DNA from 3 places in the Lysinibacillus sp. DFXJR4 genome. Region 1 is predicted to be linked to each of the others. Evidence: riboswitches for the same ligand, from Rfam matches in the RefSeq annotation. Region 1 holds a riboswitch; each other region holds the start of a gene.

What was found. Region 1 has a riboswitch for lysine ahead of AC2CGN_RS10355 (aspartate kinase). Riboswitches for the same ligand answer to the same signal wherever they lie in the genome.
Positions count from the first base shown of each region.
Region 2: linked by a shared signal. The riboswitch ahead of AC2CGN_RS24855 (transporter substrate-binding domain-containing protein) and the one ahead of AC2CGN_RS10355 (aspartate kinase) in region 1 are both predicted to bind lysine.
Region 3: linked by a shared signal. The riboswitch ahead of AC2CGN_RS22680 (amino acid permease) and the one ahead of AC2CGN_RS10355 (aspartate kinase) in region 1 are both predicted to bind lysine.

Region 1 covers NZ_JBXUNW010000003.1:18,544-25,053, reverse strand. The annotation lists gene trxA (thioredoxin) at 1-307, shown strand, start outside; gene uvrC (excinuclease ABC subunit UvrC) at 420-2,210, shown strand; lysine riboswitch at 2,250-2,428, shown strand; gene AC2CGN_RS10355 (aspartate kinase) at 2,562-3,788, shown strand; gene AC2CGN_RS10350 (methyl-accepting chemotaxis protein) at 3,922-5,181, shown strand; gene AC2CGN_RS10345 (YslB family protein) at 5,229-5,663, opposite strand; gene AC2CGN_RS10340 (succinate dehydrogenase cytochrome b558 subunit) at 5,936-6,510, shown strand, end outside.
Region 2 covers NZ_JBXUNW010000028.1:17,928-24,437, reverse strand. The annotation lists gene AC2CGN_RS24880 (5-bromo-4-chloroindolyl phosphate hydrolysis family protein) at 1-366, shown strand, start outside; gene AC2CGN_RS24875 (toxic anion resistance protein) at 363-1,427, shown strand; gene AC2CGN_RS24870 (DUF6501 family protein) at 1,493-1,690, opposite strand; gene AC2CGN_RS24865 (amino acid ABC transporter ATP-binding protein) at 1,985-2,716, opposite strand; gene AC2CGN_RS24860 (amino acid ABC transporter permease) at 2,729-3,454, opposite strand; gene AC2CGN_RS24855 (transporter substrate-binding domain-containing protein) at 3,644-4,510, opposite strand; lysine riboswitch at 4,629-4,815, opposite strand; gene odhB (2-oxoglutarate dehydrogenase complex dihydrolipoyllysine-residue succinyltransferase) at 5,203-6,435, opposite strand.
Region 3 covers NZ_JBXUNW010000019.1:84,345-90,854, forward strand. The annotation lists gene AC2CGN_RS22665 (ABC transporter ATP-binding protein) at 1-380, opposite strand, end outside; gene AC2CGN_RS22670 (sensor histidine kinase) at 516-1,451, opposite strand; gene AC2CGN_RS22675 (response regulator transcription factor) at 1,456-2,148, opposite strand; gene AC2CGN_RS22680 (amino acid permease) at 2,538-4,001, opposite strand; lysine riboswitch at 4,085-4,261, opposite strand; gene AC2CGN_RS22685 (CynX/NimT family MFS transporter) at 4,440-5,648, shown strand; gene AC2CGN_RS22690 (hypothetical protein) at 5,699-6,226, opposite strand; gene AC2CGN_RS22695 (nitric oxide synthase oxygenase) at 6,478-6,510, opposite strand, start outside.

The sequences.
Region 1 (6,510 bases):
AATTGTACATGCAACAGATGCAACTTTCCAAGATGATATTAAAGAGGGGTTAGTGCTAGTAGACTTTTGGGCTGCTTGGTGCGGACCATGTAAAATGATTGGACCTGTACTTGAAGAAATGGATGCTGCAGGCAGTGCGGCTAAAATCGTAAAAGTAGATGTAGATAACAACCAAGGTACGGCAGCCCAATATCAAATCATGTCAATTCCAACTTTATTATTATTTAAAGATGGTGAATTGGTGGATAAAACTGTTGGCTTCCAACCTAAAGAAGCGTTAGAGACATTTATTGCAAAACATGCTTAATTGATAAGATATGAAAAGTCGAGCCATCATTTGATGTGCTTGGCTTTTTTTCGTTATATAATAAGTTAATAGAGGATGGGCACTATGTTTAACAAAGAGGGGGCAGGTTGTAATGAATGATTTAATAAAACGAAAGCTTGATATTTTGCCCGATCAGCCTGGCTGCTATTTGATGAAGGATCGCCAAGGAACCATTATTTATGTAGGAAAAGCAAAGGTGCTAAAAAATCGAGTACGCTCCTATTTTACTGGTACACATGAGGGGAAAACACAGAGACTTGTAAGTGAGATTGAAGATTTTGATTATATTGTAACCTCCTCGAATATTGAGGCATTGATTTTAGAGCTCAATCTAATAAAACTTCATGATCCTAAATACAATGTCATGTTGACAGATGATAAAACCTATCCGTATTTAAAAATTACGAATGAAAAACATCCTCGTCTTATTACGACACGAAAAGTGAAAAAGGATAAGGCAAAGTATTTTGGACCCTATCCTAATGCATATGCAGCAAGTGAAACGAAAAAGCTACTTGATCGCTTATATCCGCTTCGAAAATGTGTACAACTACCTTCCAAGGTTTGCCTATACTATCACATGGGTCAATGTATGGCACCTTGTGTGAAGGAGATTGATGCTCAAATTTATCAGGATATGATTGAGGATATGACCAAATTTTTAAATGGTGGCGTGGAGGCAGTCAAAAAGGAGCTTGAGGTAAAAATGCTAGCCGCTGCTGAAAATTTAGAGTTTGAACGTGCCAAAGAATTCCGTGATCAGATTGCACATATTGATACAGTTATGCAAAAGCAAAAAATTGTATCAAGTGATACGACCAATCGAGATGTATTTGGTTATGCAGTTGAAAAGGGCTGGATGTGTGTTCAAGTATTCTTTGTTCGTCAAGGTAAACTGATTGAGCGTGATGTCTCTATTTTTCCGATTTATCAGGAAGCAGAAGAGGAATTTTTAACATTTGTTGGTCGATTCTACGAAAAGCTAGAGCATATTAAACCAAAGGAAATTTTTATCCCACAAGCTATTGATGCTGCCATTTTAACAGAATTATTAGATGTGAAGGTATTGACGCCAAAGCGTGGGCAAAAAAAAGAGCTTGTTGACCTCGCTACAAAAAATGCTGAAATCGCAGTAGCAGCTAAGTTCCAGCTCATTGAACGTCAGGAAGAACGAACAATTGGTGCATGTGAGGCACTGGGTGAAGCGATGGGAATTTCCACACCTTTACGAATCGAGGCTTTTGATAACAGTCATATGCATGGAACAGATGCTGTATCTGCAATGGTGGTATTTATCGATGGCAAGCCTGCAAAGAAAGAATATCGGAAGTATAAAACTCGGACAGCTGCTAAGCACGATGACTATGGGGCGATGCAGGAGGTAATACGTCGTCGTTACATTCGTGTACTAAAGGAAGGATTACCCCTACCAGATTTAGTTTTAATAGATGGAGGGAAGGGACAAATGGAAGTTGCACGAGAAGTATTAGAGGATGAGCTTGGGCTGGTCATTCCAATCGCTGGCTTAGCGAAGGATGAAAAGCATAATACATCACAGCTTCTATTTGGTGATCCACCTGAGGTCATTGCGTTAAAGCGCACAAGTGATGGGTTCTATTTATTGCAACGAATTCAAGACGAGGTACACCGGTTTGCCATTACATTCCTACGCCAGCAGCACGAAAAGCATGCTATTCAATCTGTTCTCGATCAGATTGAGGGTATTGGTCCAAAGCGAAAACAGCAATTATTAAAGCATTTTGGTTCTGTCAAAAAAATTCGAGAGGCAAGTGAGTTAGCATTACAAGAGGCTGGGATGCCTGCTAATCTTGCTAGTCATATATATACCTATTTTCAGGAACAGACATTGTCAAAGGAATAGACATATGCTAATGTTTAATAACATACATTCACTATTTTAAGTGATGATAGAGGTGCAAGATTCAAAAGTAGTACATCAGAGGATGAACAAATCCTGTGAAGATGTATGAAAGGGGAGCTTGCCGAAGTGGAGCATCGTTGTTTCCGATGTTGTACTGGTTTTGCATTTAAGAAATGTAAGACTGTCGATTCTAAACGTTTCGGAGAGCTATCACACATGCGCAAGGTTTTTTTATTGTACATGTATAGGCAGCTTTCACGTTATGTGAAAGCTGCTTTTTTTGGTTTTCTAGTAGACACTCCGAATAGAAATTACGTCAAATTAGTGATGATGAAAAGGAGAAGATTCAGGATGGCAAGAATTGTAATGAAATTTGGCGGTGCTACATTAGCATCATCAGCACATATTTTTGAGATTGCGAAAAAGGCAATTCATGAAAAAGAAAAAGGTCATGATGTAGTTATTGTTACTGCAGCAATGACAAGCTCAGCAAATGAATTAACAAAAATGGCACGGGATTTATCTGATGATGCGTCTAAGCGTGAATTAGATGTGCTACGTTCAACAAGCTCACAACAATCAAGTGCCTTAGTGGCCATTGCCTTGCAGGAAGAAGGCTATAGTGCAGTGTCATTAACAGGCTGGCAGGCAGGTGTTCAGACAGATGCAATGCATGTTAACGCACGCATTGATTATGTGGATGTAAGTCGACTAGAAGAGCATTTAGCACAGGAGCAAATTGTCGTAGTTGCTGGGGAGCAGGGTATTGATCATTTACAAAATATTACGACTCTTGGTAAAGGTGGAGCAGAGACGACTGCTGTGGCCATTGCAGCAGCACTGGATACGGAGCGTGTGGATATTTATACGAACGTGGAAGGCGTTTATACTGCTGATCCAAACCATGTGAACGGTGCACAAAAATTAAAGGAAATTTCCTATAATGAGATGCTGGAGTTATCGAATTTAGGTACACATATCTTACATCCACGAGCTGTAGAATTAGCAAAGAAGTTTCAAATACCCGTTATTATTCGATCAAATGAAATAGATACAGTAGGTACTTTATTGAAGGAGGAAGTTGAGATGGAAAAAAATTTAATTGTACGGGGTGTTGCCTATGAATCAGATGTTATTCGTTTAACGGTAGGGTATGATGCTTATTCAGATGCTTCGTTGGCAGATATCTTTACGATACTTGCAGATCATCGCATTAATGTAGATATCATCGTGCAAGCGATTATTGACGGTCTTAAACCGACTGTATCATTTACGATTTTGAAAGAAGAGTTTGCAGAAGCATTACGTGTTCTAGAAGAAAGTAAATTGTCGCTTGGGTTTAGCTTTGCTGATTTTGAAGTCGGCTTGGCAAAGGTATCTATTATTGGTTCAGGAATGGCATCTAATCCAGGCGTTGCTGCACGAATGTTTGATCGTTTACGACATGAAGGCATCCCTGTTAAGATGGTTAGTACATCCGAAATCAAAGTGTCTGTTGTAGTGCCTCAAGATGACATGATTCATGCAGCTAATGCTTTACATGATGAGTTTAATTTAGAGCAAGCACTTTATATGTAAGAATGAAAGGATGTGTAATAGCCACATCCTTTTTATATATGGGACGTTTACATCAATTTAATGTTTTATCGAAATTGATTGTTATATAATAGAGAGAGATTACATGTTTTGGCAAGGAAGAGGTGAGTATTGAATGGCATTATTTGGTCTATTTCAAAAACCAATTGTTGAGGGTATAAATCAGTGCAATGATTCTGAAATACAATTACTGAAAAAACGCATTCTAGAATTGGAACTTGCACAGGAAAGCATTGATGTAAAAAATGCAATATTAGACTTTGTACTAGCACATATGGAATTAATTAATTTTCAAACTGCTTTAAAGGTACAGGGAGTGTCAACAAGTGTAGGGGATATTTCAGCAATGAGTGAAGAAATGTCATCAAACACAGAAGAAATATTAGCTGTAGAGAAAAATGTGAATGCAAACATTCAAGAAATCAAACAGCATTCTATCCAATTAGTGAAAGAGATGGAGTCATCAATTACAAAAGGTGGAATTGTTCAAGGGTTGTTAATCCAGGGAGCTCATTCAACAGAGCAACTGAAGGATGAAATGAATAGAATGAATAACATTGGCAAAAGTGTAACAGCGATTGCTGATCAAACGCAGCTACTTGCGTTAAATGCCTCAATTGAAGCTGCGCGAGCTGGTGAGCATGGAAAGGGTTTTAATGTTGTGGCAATGGAGGTAGGGAAGTTAGCCAGTAGCTCCAAAGGTTCCTTAAAAGAAATGACAACAATTCGATCAGTCATCGATGAGAAATTACATCATACTATAACGAATATCGAACAGGTTGAATACTATTTCACAAATTTCTTAAGCAATATGAAAGACAATATTACGAATCTGTCTATTACAAGCAAAAGTATTGAAGAGGCAGCACATGGCGTTCACCAAATAACAGTTGCGTCTGAGGAAAATGTAGTAGCGATTGATCGATTGGCTATCACGACAACAGAATTATCACATACTAGTGATTTCTCCGAGACAATTCAAAATCAAGTCACTGAAATGCTAAAAGCTATTGTACCGACCTTCCGCAAACCTTCAGAGCAAACCGTCATAAGTCAGCTAGCAGCAAGATTAATGGATCATGCAAGCTTTTTGCGAAATACAATTCAAAGGGCAGGACAAAAGGATATTTTAAAAACACATCATCAATGTGCCTTTGGACAATGGTATTATGGACATCTTGAGCAGTATCATTCCTTATCAGAGTACCGTCAAATAGAGCAACCGCATGAATTCGTACATACTGCTGCACAAAAATTAGTCAATGAACTATCAATTAGTAACTTAGAGGAAATGATTCAACACTCGCTTAATATATTGGAGGCCTTTATTGCATTAATAGATATACTGTTAAAAGAAAGACATGCGCAATTATAAAAAGGATTGTCATCCCATAAATAAAGAGAGGGATGCAATCCTTTTTCTTACTCTGTTGGTATAGTATTCATAATTCTTTCTTTAACATCCCACTTCACAGTGAACATCACATGCTCCTGTTTAACTTGTTTTTCATCGTAGCATTCTGTTAAATAACCTTTTGCTTGCTGAATTTGCTCTGCTATAAAACCGGCTTCCAATCTAAAGCAACGGTGCCCAACTAATAGCAGCTCAGGATCATTTGTCAACTGGAATATACGTCCATCTTTTGTTTCTTTAATCAATTCAAGGGTACCCCAACAGGCATCTGCGAAAAATGCGATAAGTTCTTCTTGACTTTTACAAGGAAACTTCCGAGCCAGCTCTTTTCCGGCCCAGTAAAGTACATCCTCCTCGTGTTTACCAAGAATTGAAGATAAAATATGATCACGGATAATCTCATAGCCAAATGATGAGATAGTAGGATATGGAGGGTTTAACATTGAAATCCTTCTTTCTTAGAATTTTCTTAAAATTTAACGCTGATAAAGTAAAGATAGTTTTTTCGAGAAAAAATGATGCATCATGTACTAGATTAGTTCTTTAATGAGGACTATGAAAAACTCTAAGTTACCTTGACGCTCGTAGCTCTTGAGAGTACAATAAACATGTCATAATATTGTACCATGATGAAATACACAGTCAATGAAGTATCATTTACAAAATGATGACTTCTTTTGTTGTGCTATTTTAAGTACTAAGGGGGGTAACAGTCTTGTCGAAAGATCGAGAGTTTTTATGGCGTCGCTTACATTCTCTACTTGGGATCATTCCAGTAGGTTTGTTCTTAACGATGCACCTGTTCATTAACTTTACAGCAACAGGCGGAGCAGAAAGTTACAACGATGCTACCGCAGTAATGGAAAAGATTCCATTCCTTATCCTAGTTGAATGGATTGTCATCTATATTCCATTAATGTTCCACGCATTTTATGGTGTTTACATTGCATTCACTGCTACACCAAATACAGGACGTTTCAGCACATACCGTAACTGGATGTTCTCATTACAACGTTTTACAGGTGTATTCTTAGTGATTTTCATTGCATGGCATATTTTCCAAACTCGTATTCAAAAAGCGCTTGGTACACACGTTGATTACGATATGATGGCGAATATCGTTGCTAATCCAATCATGCTTGGATTCTACATCGTTGGTATTTTATCAGCAACTTTCCACTTATCAAACGGTCTATGGGCATTCCTAGTAAGCTGGGGTGTTGTACAATCTCCTCAGTCTCAAAAGATTGCTACTTATGTAACAAACATTCTTTTCGTAATTCTAAGTGT
Region 2 (6,510 bases), on a different contig from region 1:
TCTGTTGCAGCATTTAAGCAATTGCTTGAAATGACTCGTATTTCAAAAAATATTGTGAAAATTGTCAAGACAGATCCCCGTAAATTTTATAATGTAGAGCAATTTTTTTATGCACATCTACCTTCTGCTGTAGAATTAACGGATAAATATACAATGCTATCGAAGCAGCCTGTAAAGGATTCAGAAATTCAAATAACTTTATCTAAAACAAGGGAAACACTGACAGATTTAAATGATACGATTCAGATTGATTTAAAGGATGCGCTTTCCAATGATATCGATCACCTTCAAATGGAAATCGAATTCGCGAATCGTTCCAATAATAGAAGAAGAGAACAATTGGAGTGGCGAGGCGATGATAAGTGACAGCAAATGATCATGCATATCAACTTAATACAATACAAGGGCTCTCCCCCCTTGTACAAACTTATTTAGAAACAACTAATAACGAGGCGATGGCGACCTATGAAACGCTATCGCCTCTTGCGCAAAGTCGTGCACTTCTATATGCTAGTCAAATTGATTTGGAAAATTTTGAATCCGTACTATCTTTAGGGCAAGACTCACAACGATCACTTTCTCACTTCGCTGATCGCATGCTTGCACAGGTGAAACAGAAGGATGTTACCAAAATTGGACAAATGTTAGATTCATTAATGCAAACATTAGATCGTGTAGATCCTAATGCTTTAGAGCCAAAAAAGCAATCTTTCTTCAAAAAAATGTTTGGTAAAACGGAACGCCCAATTAAGCAAACATTAACAGAGTTTGAACGAATCAGTATCCAAGTCGAGCGAATTGGTGTACAGCTAGAACGTGCACAGATTCAGCTCATAAAGGATGTAGAGATGCTTGAGGAGCTTTACTCACATAATAGAGGATTTTTTGAGGAGCTTGCTACTGCGATTGCTGCAGGACAAATGAAAAAGCAGCAAGCCATTGAGACAGAACTACCGACAAAGGTGCAAAGTGTACAGGCAGCAAAGCAACCTCTTGCAGTCCAACAGCTTAATGACTTAGCTGCTCAAATTGAACGTCTAGATCAACGCATTTATGACTTACAAGTTTCACAGCAAGTAGCCCTACAGACTGCACCTCAAATACGTATGATTCAGCAAGCAAACCAAACACTTGCAGAAAAAATCGAATTTTCAATCGTTACCCTTATACCGCTTTGGAAAAATCAGCTGGCCATGATGCTATCCATGAATATGGATCAACACTATGCACAGCTTGAGGAACGTTTGTCTCGAACACACGATCGCTTTACGAGCCCCTCTTTTGAACAGCAAGTATCAAAATTCAGAGAAACTCAGCAGGAGCTCAAGACGGCTATTCAGGATGTATTTGCTCTCCATACTGCAACAGAACAGGAAAAACAGCATTTACAAGATGTCGCTGAATTAAAGGGCTTTAAGAAAGACTAATGCTATTTTTCTCATGAACGAAGGGTGGCTCAGAAATCGTCTGAACCACCCTACTTTTGTGAAGCTTATTCAAAATAGTCTTTATAATAGCCACCGATATTACCTGTATTATCGATAATAAAGATGAACTCTTCTGTTTCATTTTTAACTTCATAATCTTTTCCAACCGTTAATACATTGGACACTAAGTATTTAGATGCATTTGTATGCTTGCACGTGACTGTGCGAAGTGTTGGCGCATCTTTCCATTTTAAATGTAACATAATCTCTCTACCTCTCTTTACTAGCTTGAAGCTAATGTCTACTGCTTATTTTATAATATTTTAGATCTTTTGTGGAGAAAAAAACCATAGAAGACCCTATTTTCTTGATAAACAACCATTATTATTATAAATTTTTACTTTGAGGTGTTATTATGAGCTTTGGTGGTGTACCGCAATGGTTTTTTATCATTGCCGTAGCATTTGCAATTTGCTTTATTCTTTATGCTGAATGGAATTCTAGAAAATAAAGTGAGCCCATTTATTGGACTCACTTTTTTCATACCTATCTGGAATTTATTTTAATGTACGCTTTAAAAATTCCTTCGTTCGCTCATGCTGAGGCGTGACTAAAACCTGAGAAGGTGGTCCCTCCTCAACAATTACTCCTTTGTCCATAAATACGACACGATCTGCTACTTCTTTTGCAAATTCCATTTCATGTGTCACGATTAACATCGTATTTCCTGCATCTGCGAGTTGACGCATAACCTTTAATACTTCCCCTACCATTTCTGGATCAAGAGCAGATGTCGGCTCATCAAACAGCATCACATCTGGACTCATCGATAGTGCACGCGCAATAGCCACACGCTGTTTTTGCCCACCAGATAGCTGTCTTGGCTTGGCATTAACATATTGATCCATACCAACAATTTTTAAATATTCTAAAGCTGTTTTTTCAGCTTCTGATTTTGAACGCTTTAATACTTTTATTTGACCAACTGTACAATTGTTCAATACATTGTGGTTGTTAAATAAATTAAACTGCTGGAAAACCATCCCTAAATGTGTACGATATTTTTGAATGTTATGCTTGTCATCCAGAATATTTTCACCTTTGTAGATAATCTGTCCACCACTTGGTGTTTCCAATAAATTGATGCAACGAAGTAATGTTGATTTACCAGATCCAGAGGAGCCGATTAAGCACACTACCTCCCCCTTCTCTACTTGAAAATTGACATCCTTTAACACTTGGTTACGACCAAATGATTTACTTAAATGCTTGATTTTAATAACTGTCATTTGTGCGTCCCCCTATATCGCTTCTTTCTGTTCTTTTTGATAGGCATCTGGTCCATCAAGTCGTTTTTCAACATATAGTAAAATTCGTGATGCTGTAAATGTCATAATAAAGTAAAGGACACAAGCTACAAAGAATGATTCAAAATAGCGGAAGTTATTCCCTGCAATTGATTTTGTTTGGAAGAATAATTCCGTTACCCCGATAACGTTTAAAACAGCAGTATCCTTAATATTCATAATTAATTGGTTCCCTGTTGCAGGTAATACATTTCGCGCAACCTGTGGCAGTACAACATGCAGCATGATTTGGAAATGATTCATACCGATAGCTGAAGCTGCCTCATATTGACCTTTATCAATGGAAACAATACCACCACGCACTATTTCAGCCATATAAGCACCGGTATTCAAAGAAACTACTAAAATACCTGCTGTAATAAAATGCATGTCGATGCCAAATGCTATATCCAATCCGTAGAAGACAACCATCGCTTGTACAATCATTGGTGTACCACGGAAGAATTCAACATAGCATGTTAGTATAAAATTAATCAGCTTTAAACTGTAGAACTTTACACCTTTTTTACGAACCGGAATGGTATGCATAATCCCGATGAAAAATCCGATAAATGCACCAATAATTGTACTAATACTCGAAATCAATAAGGTATAATACGCACCTCGTAAAAACATTTGCCAGTTGTTCTCTACAATAGAGATAATCCATTCAAGACTCATGATGTTCCTCCTAACAACATAGTGTTGCTTGTTTCTTCTTTATAATCCTAGCTAACTACCATGATAAACACGATTGTTCTACCATTTTATGAAATGTTTAGCTAAGACATTATCATTATTTAGAGAGGTTCTCATTGAATAATGATGAAATGACATTGCACGGACTAGCAAATAGTCCGTGCATCCATGTTATTGTGCTGCCGGTTGTTGCTGAATTGCTTCTTCCATCATTGTTTGGCGATCATCTTCTGAAATTCCTTTTAAAATTTCATTGATTTTGTCAAGATTTGCCTCACCTTTACGTAAACCAACTGCGATGGATGTGTTAGAAGGATCTGTATCAAAGCCTTCTTCAAACGCTACATATGCGAATTTATCATTAGCTGCTGCAGCTGAAATACCTTCTGGACGTTCTGCTACATAGCCATCAATTTTACCAGCCTCTAGAGCTACACGCATTGCTGGGAAGTTATCCATAGCAGTTTGCTTTTGCACATCTTTGATTTGGTCAATCACATTGTAGTTTGAAGTGTTTAATTGTGAAGTAATTTTAGCACCGGAGAAATCCTGAATTGATTTTGCTTTTTCATATTTACTCCCTTTTTTAATAACCATTACAAAATCAGAAGTATAGTAGTTTTCAGTGAAATCAATCGTTTGCTTACGTTCCTCAGTAGGAGACATCCCAGCAATAATAGCATCAATTTTATTGGATTGAAGTGCTGGCACTAATCCATCCCATTCCATTTTGACAATCACTAATTCTTTTCCTAAACCTTCAGCGATTTTTTTGGCCATTTGAACATCATAGCCACCTGCATACTCAGCATTATCTGCAATTTTTACTGCGCCATTTGCATCATTTTGCTGTGTCCAGTTGAATGGAGGATAACCTGCTTCCATCCCAATACGGAATTGCCCACCATCTTCTGATCCACCTGTATCAGCACCAGCATCTCCAGATTTATCCGAATCCTTTTTGTCCCCAGCACCACAAGCAGCTAGCAGAATTGCCGTCATAATAGAGATCATTACTAACAACCATTTTCTTTTCATGAAAAACTCCCCTTTTCTGTAAAAAAATAAGACAACTGTACTAAAAAAGACCTAAGCTTTGAACTTAGGTCTTACCTTTAATTGACAGTTGCCCAAATCCTCACTATAATTTCCATGTTTCCGAGATAGCACAACCTAGTAAATGTGGAAAGCAACTTACTAGGACAGTCCTGCACTTATTCACTGCAGACCCAGTATAAAAGTACGAGCTCCTTTTATACTTCGGCGATATTTCCTTCTCCATTGCGTCTTCGCTTGCTTGTACTCAACAATGGACTAATAAATACCGCGCCTCTACCTCACAACAAAATTAATGTGAGGTTTGTTTATTTAATTGATATCTAGATACTACTATAAAACGAACTTATTCGTCAAGATAATTTTATCATTTTTCTGATTAATGACAATATTAGGGTTTTATCTATCATAAATCCATTATTTACTTTTGCAATGTAAGCAAATATATTGAAGTTTTAATGAAAAAAATCGCAAATTATTATCATTAATAGTAATACTAGTATTCCAAAAGAACCTTTAAGAACAATGGTGTTACCGTACAATGTTTTTATCCAATATGTTGAAGGTTCTATTCACTACTTTGGGGATTCTATCCCATCATTTTAGCATTTCTATCAGCTAATTCTATCCTGCATATAAAAGAAAAAGCCCTGCAAATCGCAGGGCTTTGGACATTAAGAATTTAATAATAAATCTTCTGGGTTTTCAAGTAATTCTTTTACTGTTTTAAGGAAGCCTACAGAATCTTTACCATCGATAATACGGTGGTCATAAGAAAGCGCTAGGTACATCATTGGGCGAATTTCTACTTCACCATTCACTTCAACCGGACGTTTTTTGATGGAGTGCATACCTAAGATACCAGCTTGTGTACCATTCATGATAGGTGTAGACATTAATGAACCAAATACACCACCATTTGTAATTGTGAATGAGCCACCTTGAAGATCTGCTAAACCTAATTTTTTGTCGCGAGCTTTTTTCGCTAGGTCTGCAATTGCATCTTCAATTTCAGCAAAGTTTTTACGGTCAGCATCACGTACAACTGGTACCACTAAACCTTCTTCTGTCGATACAGCTACACCAATATCAAAGAAGTTGTTTAAGTGAATTTCGTCACCAACGATTTGTGCGTTCACATATGGATATTTTTTAAGTGCTGCTACTACTGCTTTTGTGAAGAATGACATGAAACCAAGTTTAGAGCCTGTTGACTCGAAGAATTGGTCTTTTTTACGAGAACGTAAAGCCATAACATTTGTCATATCAACTTCGTTAAATGTAGTTAACATTGCAGTAGATTGTTTTACTTCAAGTAAACGTTTCGCAATTGTTTGGCGACGACGACTCATTTTTTCTACTGTTACACGTGATTCATCTACAGCTGCTACCGCTTTTGGCGCTGCGGGAGCTTGTGGTGCTGCTACTGGAGCTGTCCCATGAGCTGCCACGTCTTGGACACGTACACGACCTTGTGGGTCTACTGGAGATACAGCAGCAAGATCAATACCTTTTTCGCGAGCAAGTTTACGTGCTGCTGGAGATGCGATTACACGCTCACCAGAAGTTTCTTCCACAACCGGAGCTGCTGCAACTGGGGCAGGTGCTGCTTGTGGTACTGCTTGCGCTGGTGTTGCTTCTGCTGGAGCAGCTGGAGCTGGTGCTGCACCTTCGCCTGCTTCTACAACTGCGATCACTTGACCAACAAGTACAGTATCGCCTTCCTCAGCTAAAATTTGTGTTAAGACACCTGCTTCTTCGGAAATAATTTCAGCGTTTACTTTATCTGTTTCAAGTTCAACGATGAATTCACCTTTCTCAACGCGATCGCCCACTTTTTTTACCCATTGTGCGATACTTCCTTCTGTAATCGATTCTGCTAATTCAGGGACTTTAATTTCAGCCACTTTCATTTCCTCCTTTAATTAACGTGCATAATGCACATAGAAGGGCCACTCGCCTAAGCAAGCAGCCCGGCTTCA
Region 3 (6,510 bases), on a different contig from region 1:
TCCTCTGTATTTGTTAATTTCACTAAATCGAGAACATGGCTAATTCCTTTCTTATCATAATAGCCCATGTATTCGCAGTGTAATTCTAGAGTTTCTTTTGCTGTCAAATCTTCATAGAAAATTGGATATTCAATAATCGTGCCCAACCTTTTAAGCACTTCGTATGATTGGTCCGTTAATTTTTGACCAAAGACTTCAATATCCCCACTTGTTGGCTTTGTTAGGTTCGTTAGCATTTTCATCACCGTCGTTTTTCCGGCTCCATTGGGACCTAAGAAACCATAAATCTCTCCCTTCTTCACATGCATATTGACAGCAGAAACCACTTCTTTTCCGTCAAACACTTTCGTAAGTTGATTTGTTTTCACAATATATGTCATGTCAATCTCTCCCTCAAATGTAGCTAAATTTATTATAAAAAATGAAGCTCTCTAATTTATTAATTGATTCTTACAAATTTCTTAAGTACAGAAGAAAGGCCTGTAAAGCATTTAAAGCTCTACAAGCCTTCTGTTTTAGTACACCATTCTTTTTAACGTTATTGTAAAAATAGTCTTTTCATATGGAATACTGGAGAGCTGAATAGAGCCATCCATTAGTTCTACAAGTCGTTTGGTGATCGTTAAGCCAAGACCGCTACCTTGGAAGGATTTATTTCTGGAATCCTCAAGCGTATACATTCTTTCAAAGACATTATCTATATGATATTCATCTATTCCCTTGCCTCGATCCCAAACATCAATATAAATGCTTGTATCATCATTTCTTACGGACAGTCCAATTACATTGCCACCTGCCCCATAGGCAATTGCATTTGACAATAAATTGTTCAAAGCCCTATCTAATGCCTCTTCATTACCTAGCGCATATATTGATGTCTCTGGTATTACAATCTCTATCTCTAACCCCATAGATGTAACCATATCGTAAAATGATAAAATATTTTTCCGGCAAATTTCACTTATATTGATTTTTGTCATTGGATAATTGGTATCTCCAGCCTCCAACTTCGCTAGGTCAAAAAATGTATGGATGATTTTTAATACTTCCAATGTTTTCGAATGGACGCCAGTTAATAACCGCTGCCGCTCTTCCGCACTAATCGAGTGATTAAGCTGTAGTATTTCAGTATAGCCTAGGACAACCGTTAATGGTGTTTTAAGATCATGCGAAATATTTGCCAGCATCTTTTTCATAGAGCTTTCCATTTTCCGATGTGTTGCCAGCACTTTTTGATTGTGATCTAGCAATGCATTCAACACAATAAGAAGCTGCTGGATTTCTTGATTAGCTGTCGGTACTAAGATTTTTTCACTTGTTTCTTCGTTAATGATTGCTTGCAGTTTTCTATGCACGTACTGAATAGTAACGCTCTGTTGTTTTTTTGCTTTAACTTGAAACATAATAATTCCTATGAGTAACACTATAAGTAATAATAGAAATATAACCATCTGTTTATCCTTCAAACTTATAGCCAATTCCCCAAAGCGTTTTAATATATTGAGGGTTGGACGGATCATCTTCCATTTTTTCGCGCAATCTTCTTATATGTACATTAATAATATTTTCATCTCCATAGTAATTGTCATTCCAAATCAATTGATAAATTTGCTGTTTTGTAAAAACGCGATTACGATTTGTCACGAATAATTTTAAGATGGCAAATTCCTTTGAAGTGAGCTTTACTTGTTGTCCGCTCTTCTCTACTGAAAAATTAATAAGGTCGATTGATAGGTTATCTATCTCTATTAAATCTTTCTTCTCCTCTATTTGATTGGCGTATTTAGTTGCCCTTCTAATGGCAGCTTTGACACGTGCTGAAAATTCCAGCATTGAAAATGGCTTTGCAATATAATCATCTGCGCCTAATCCTAGCCCTAAGGCTTTATCTACATCGCTATCCTTCGCTGACATAATGATAATCGGTAGTGATGCCTGCTCTCGTATTATCTTTAAAACTTCTAATCCATTTAGTTTCGGTATCATAATATCTAAAATCACTAAATCAAAGGGTTTATTTAAACAATTTTGTAATGCCTCTTCTCCATGCACTGCAGAAGTAACAAGGAATCCCTCCATCGTTAAATAACTATGCACCATTTCCCTAATGGCTTCATCATCTTCTACTAGTAAAATACGCTTTTGCACTTTCATATACCTCACTTTTAAAATCTATTTATTTTATTATTGACCTAGCTATACCGTGAGCTTCCAAGTTTAATCTATAGTACTGTTACTACTATCAATTATGCCTCGGCATAATTGAGTCCGGAATCGGCTTTGTGCTTAGGCCTGCATGAAGCAGGTCAGTTAGCCGTTATCACATGGATGCGATGATTTTAGGCTAACATCCTTTATGTACTCCTTTCCGATTCCGTGACACCCGCTGAAAGAAGTTAAAAAACACGAAATCAAGGTGAAATCGATTATATATAATTTACCATATAATATTTTTTTCGTTTCATTCGATATTTACAAAATAATAAAAAAGCTGTTCTATAAGCCATTGATGATGGCTTATAGAACAGCTCAATAATTTAATCCTCCACTCTTAAATCACATTCTTTCAGCGGAAGCATTTTTGTTTTATATTTGATTTTGTATCCAAACCATAGCAGTAAAAACAGTGGGATACCAATATAAGAAACGAGAATGCCATACCAGTCAATTTTGTCTCCCATAAAAGCTGAATAGTTTTGTCCAATGACAACAATCATACAAACCGTAAAGGCGAAAAGCGGGCCAAATGGGTATAGCTTTGCTTTATATGGTAGCATTTGTGGATCTAAGCCTTGCGCTTCGAAAGCTCGGCGGAATCGATAATGACTAAATGCTATACCAAGCCAAGCAATGAAGCCAGACATTCCTGAGGCATTTAAAAGCCAAATATATACTACTCCATCACCAAAGAATGATGCTAAAAATGCAAGGCACCCTACAGCTAATGTCACCATTAATGCATAGATTGGAATACCGCGACGGCTTAATTTTGTGAAAAATTTTGGTGCATGTCCATCCACAGCTAATTGCCATAGCATACGAGATGAGGCATAAAGCCCTGAATTTCCTGCTGATAGCATGGCCGTTAAAATAATAGCATTCATTAAGGAAGCAGCAAAGGCAATGCCTAAGCGATCAAATACTAGTGTAAATGGCGATACAGCAATATCTTCTGATAATAAACGCTCATCTGTGAATGGAATCAACATCCCAATCGCACCAATCGCTAAAATATAAAATAAAAGAATACGCCAGAACACAGATTTTACAGCTTTCGGAATACTTTTTCCAGGATCATCCGTTTCACCAGCTGTAATCCCAAGAAGCTCTGTTCCTTGAAATGAAAATCCCGCTGCAAGAAAAATACCGAATGTAGCAAGGAAACCACCATGAAACGGTCCGTCACTAATAAAGAAATTTGTAAAGCCCACAGGTGCCTGTCCACCTAAAATACCAAAAATCATTAATATGCTGATAATAATGAACACAATCACAGTTGCCACCTTAATCATAGCAAACCAATATTCACTTTCCCCATAGCTTTTTACAGATAATAAATTAAAGGTTAAAACAACAGCAATAAATAATACTGTCCAAATTGCAGATGAACTATCTGGGAACCAATATTTCATAATTAATGATACAGCTGCGATTTCTGCCGCAATTGTGATTGCCCAGTTATACCAATAGTTCCAGCCCAGTGCAAAACCTAAAGCTGGATCTACAAATTTCGTAGCATACGTACTAAACGAGCCTGAGGATGGCATATAGGCTGCCATCTCACCTAGGCTTGTCATTAAAAAGTACACCATTATACCAATTAGGGCATAGGCTAATAATGCACTGCCAGGACCTGCCTGTGCAATGGCACCACCACTGGCTAAAAAAAGCCCCGTGCCAATTGTACCGCCTAAAGAAATCATTGTAATATGACGGCTTTTCAATTCTTTTTTCAGCTTTGGCGCTTTATGACCGAGCTGATTCACTTTTATCTCACTCACGATATAGCTTCCTTCCTAATATAAGAGGCAAAAAAATACCATCACATGAACACTGTGATGGCTAAGTTAATCCTCAGTTTTTTCTAAATGATAGCACAACACGTTGTTCAAACGTGACAGTTCTGTTCCTTTCGGAGACAGCCCCAGCATGAGGCTTTCAAGTCCCCTCACACTTCGGCAGTATTTCCTTTCAGCTAATCTCATCAATGCTTGTCATTTCCATTAGCATACTCCTAAATACCGCGACCTCTACCTCAATACTAACATGAGGCATATAAATATTAAATTTATGATGTGTACTAGTTTAACATAAGACATTTTACATTTCAATACAATAAGTAAAGTTCTGTATTTTATGAATATTCTACTATTTTTAATATTGTGATAAAGTAGTATAGTGATTTAATTATAATTGAATGCAAACAGGGGGGATTTATTTTGACAACAAATGAAGATTCAACTAGTTATCCTAGCAGGAAAATTAGCTGGAGGGGAGCTACCTTATTATTAGTCATTGGCGTTATTTGTATTGCCTCGACATTACGAATGCCATTAACAGTTGTGGGACCTATTATTTCTTTTATACGAGAAGATTTAGGTATATCAAATGTATTAGCTGGATTTCTAACCACTATTCCTCTTCTCGCTTTTGCCATTATATCGCCTTTTGCACCAGTTGTTGCACGTAAATTGGGACTTGAGCTAACACTATTTTTATCCACTATCCTTTTAGCATTAGGTATTGTATTACGCTCTTTGGGAACAACAAGTCTACTTGTGTTTGGAACTATGCTAATTGGAGTTGCTATTGCATTTGGAAATGTACTTATTCCGGGATTACTCAAGTTAAAATTTCCTTATCATGTAGGCTTACTTATGGCATTTTTTACAATGTCCATGAATTTAACAGCAGGACTCGGTGCTGGGATTAGCTACCCTATCGCCCAATCATCTCTAGGTTGGCAAGGAGCACTGGCTATTGCACTTATTCTAGTTGTGTTAACTATTTTAATTTGGATTCCACAATTAAAGTTTAATAAACCCGAGCCCACTGTAAAGAAAACGAAAGAACGTTCACCTTTATGGAAATCCCCAGTTACCTGGGCAGTAACAGGTGCTATGGGATTACAATCATTGTTATTTTATACAACTGCAGCATGGATTCCTGAAATTTACATATCACAAGGGTTAGCTGCTGATCGTGCAGGTTGGATGTTCTCCATCATGCAATTTTCGCAAGTTCCAATGGCTTTAGCTGTGCCAATCATTGCTAGTAAAATGACGTCTCAGCGACCTCTTGTCTTAATGTTTACAGGGTTTTACTTAATAGGCTTTGTTGGCGTTGTCATGGAGTGGACTAGCCTTGGGGTACTTTGGATGATTCTATTAGGCCTAGCAGGTGGGGCTTCCTTTGCCTTAGCCATGATGTTCTTCACACTCCGCACTCGTACAGCCTTTGAAGCTGCTGATTTATCAGGCTTTGCGCAATCATTAGGCTATTTATTTGCTGCAATTGGTCCTATTCTTTTTGGCTACTTGCATGATTTATTTGGTGGCTGGAATATTGCTGGCTGGCTCTTTGTCGTTGTAGCGGTAATACTCTTTTTATGTTCATTTAGAGCCTCTAAAGATGAATATGTCTATTAAATTAAAGCAGATGGGAAAACCAGTCTTGTTCTCCATCTGCTTATACTTTTTTATTGATCATGCTGTTTTAATATGGTTATCAGTTCATCAAGATCTTTTGCTGCTTCTTTGTTATGAGCATTTATAGCAGTAAAAATTGGAAGAGCCTCTTGTAAGAGTAAATGACTAAAATAATAATAGCCCCAAAAAGCCTGCTGCTCATAGCCCTTTGGCGTTGCTTCCCCCCATCCCAGTTCATCATCCTCCTCATCTTCTATCCATAAATATTTGGCATCTAATAGCTCCTGCATTGTTTGAACCGTATGTACTGGGTCTAAATAATCCTCAGTAATCACTTGCGCCACAGCTAAATAAAGCTCTATTTCTTGTAATGAAACGTCTTCCATGTTTTTGTTGGCAAGCTTTTTTAAAAGGATAAGTAAAACCCATGGTGTCACCTGCCATAATGTGCCTTGATGCTCAATTAATTCAGCAAGTTTTTGATATTGCTCCTGTTCAATCAGCTGAGGGATAGCTGTTCCTCTACCGTAAGGTGTCGTCAATTGTTGCCATGGGATATTCGGGATATGCTGGTTCAAAATTTGGATTGCTCCTCTCCTAAAAAACAAGATAGCTTAAGTGTAAATGGGATTATTGCGATTGTATATAGGTACTAAGAGAGGCAACCTAGAACAGTATTTTATTGATAAACATGCATCATTGCTGATACTTCTGACTGCATGAATAATATAGGTAACTAAAGGAGGCGATAATTGTGGATAGTGGAATTAATGGAGATCTCCGTAAAACCCTTCAGGAGCTGTTGGAATATTTAACAGCTCCTTTACAGTTAATAGCATGGCTTTTGATAAAAATAATTTGG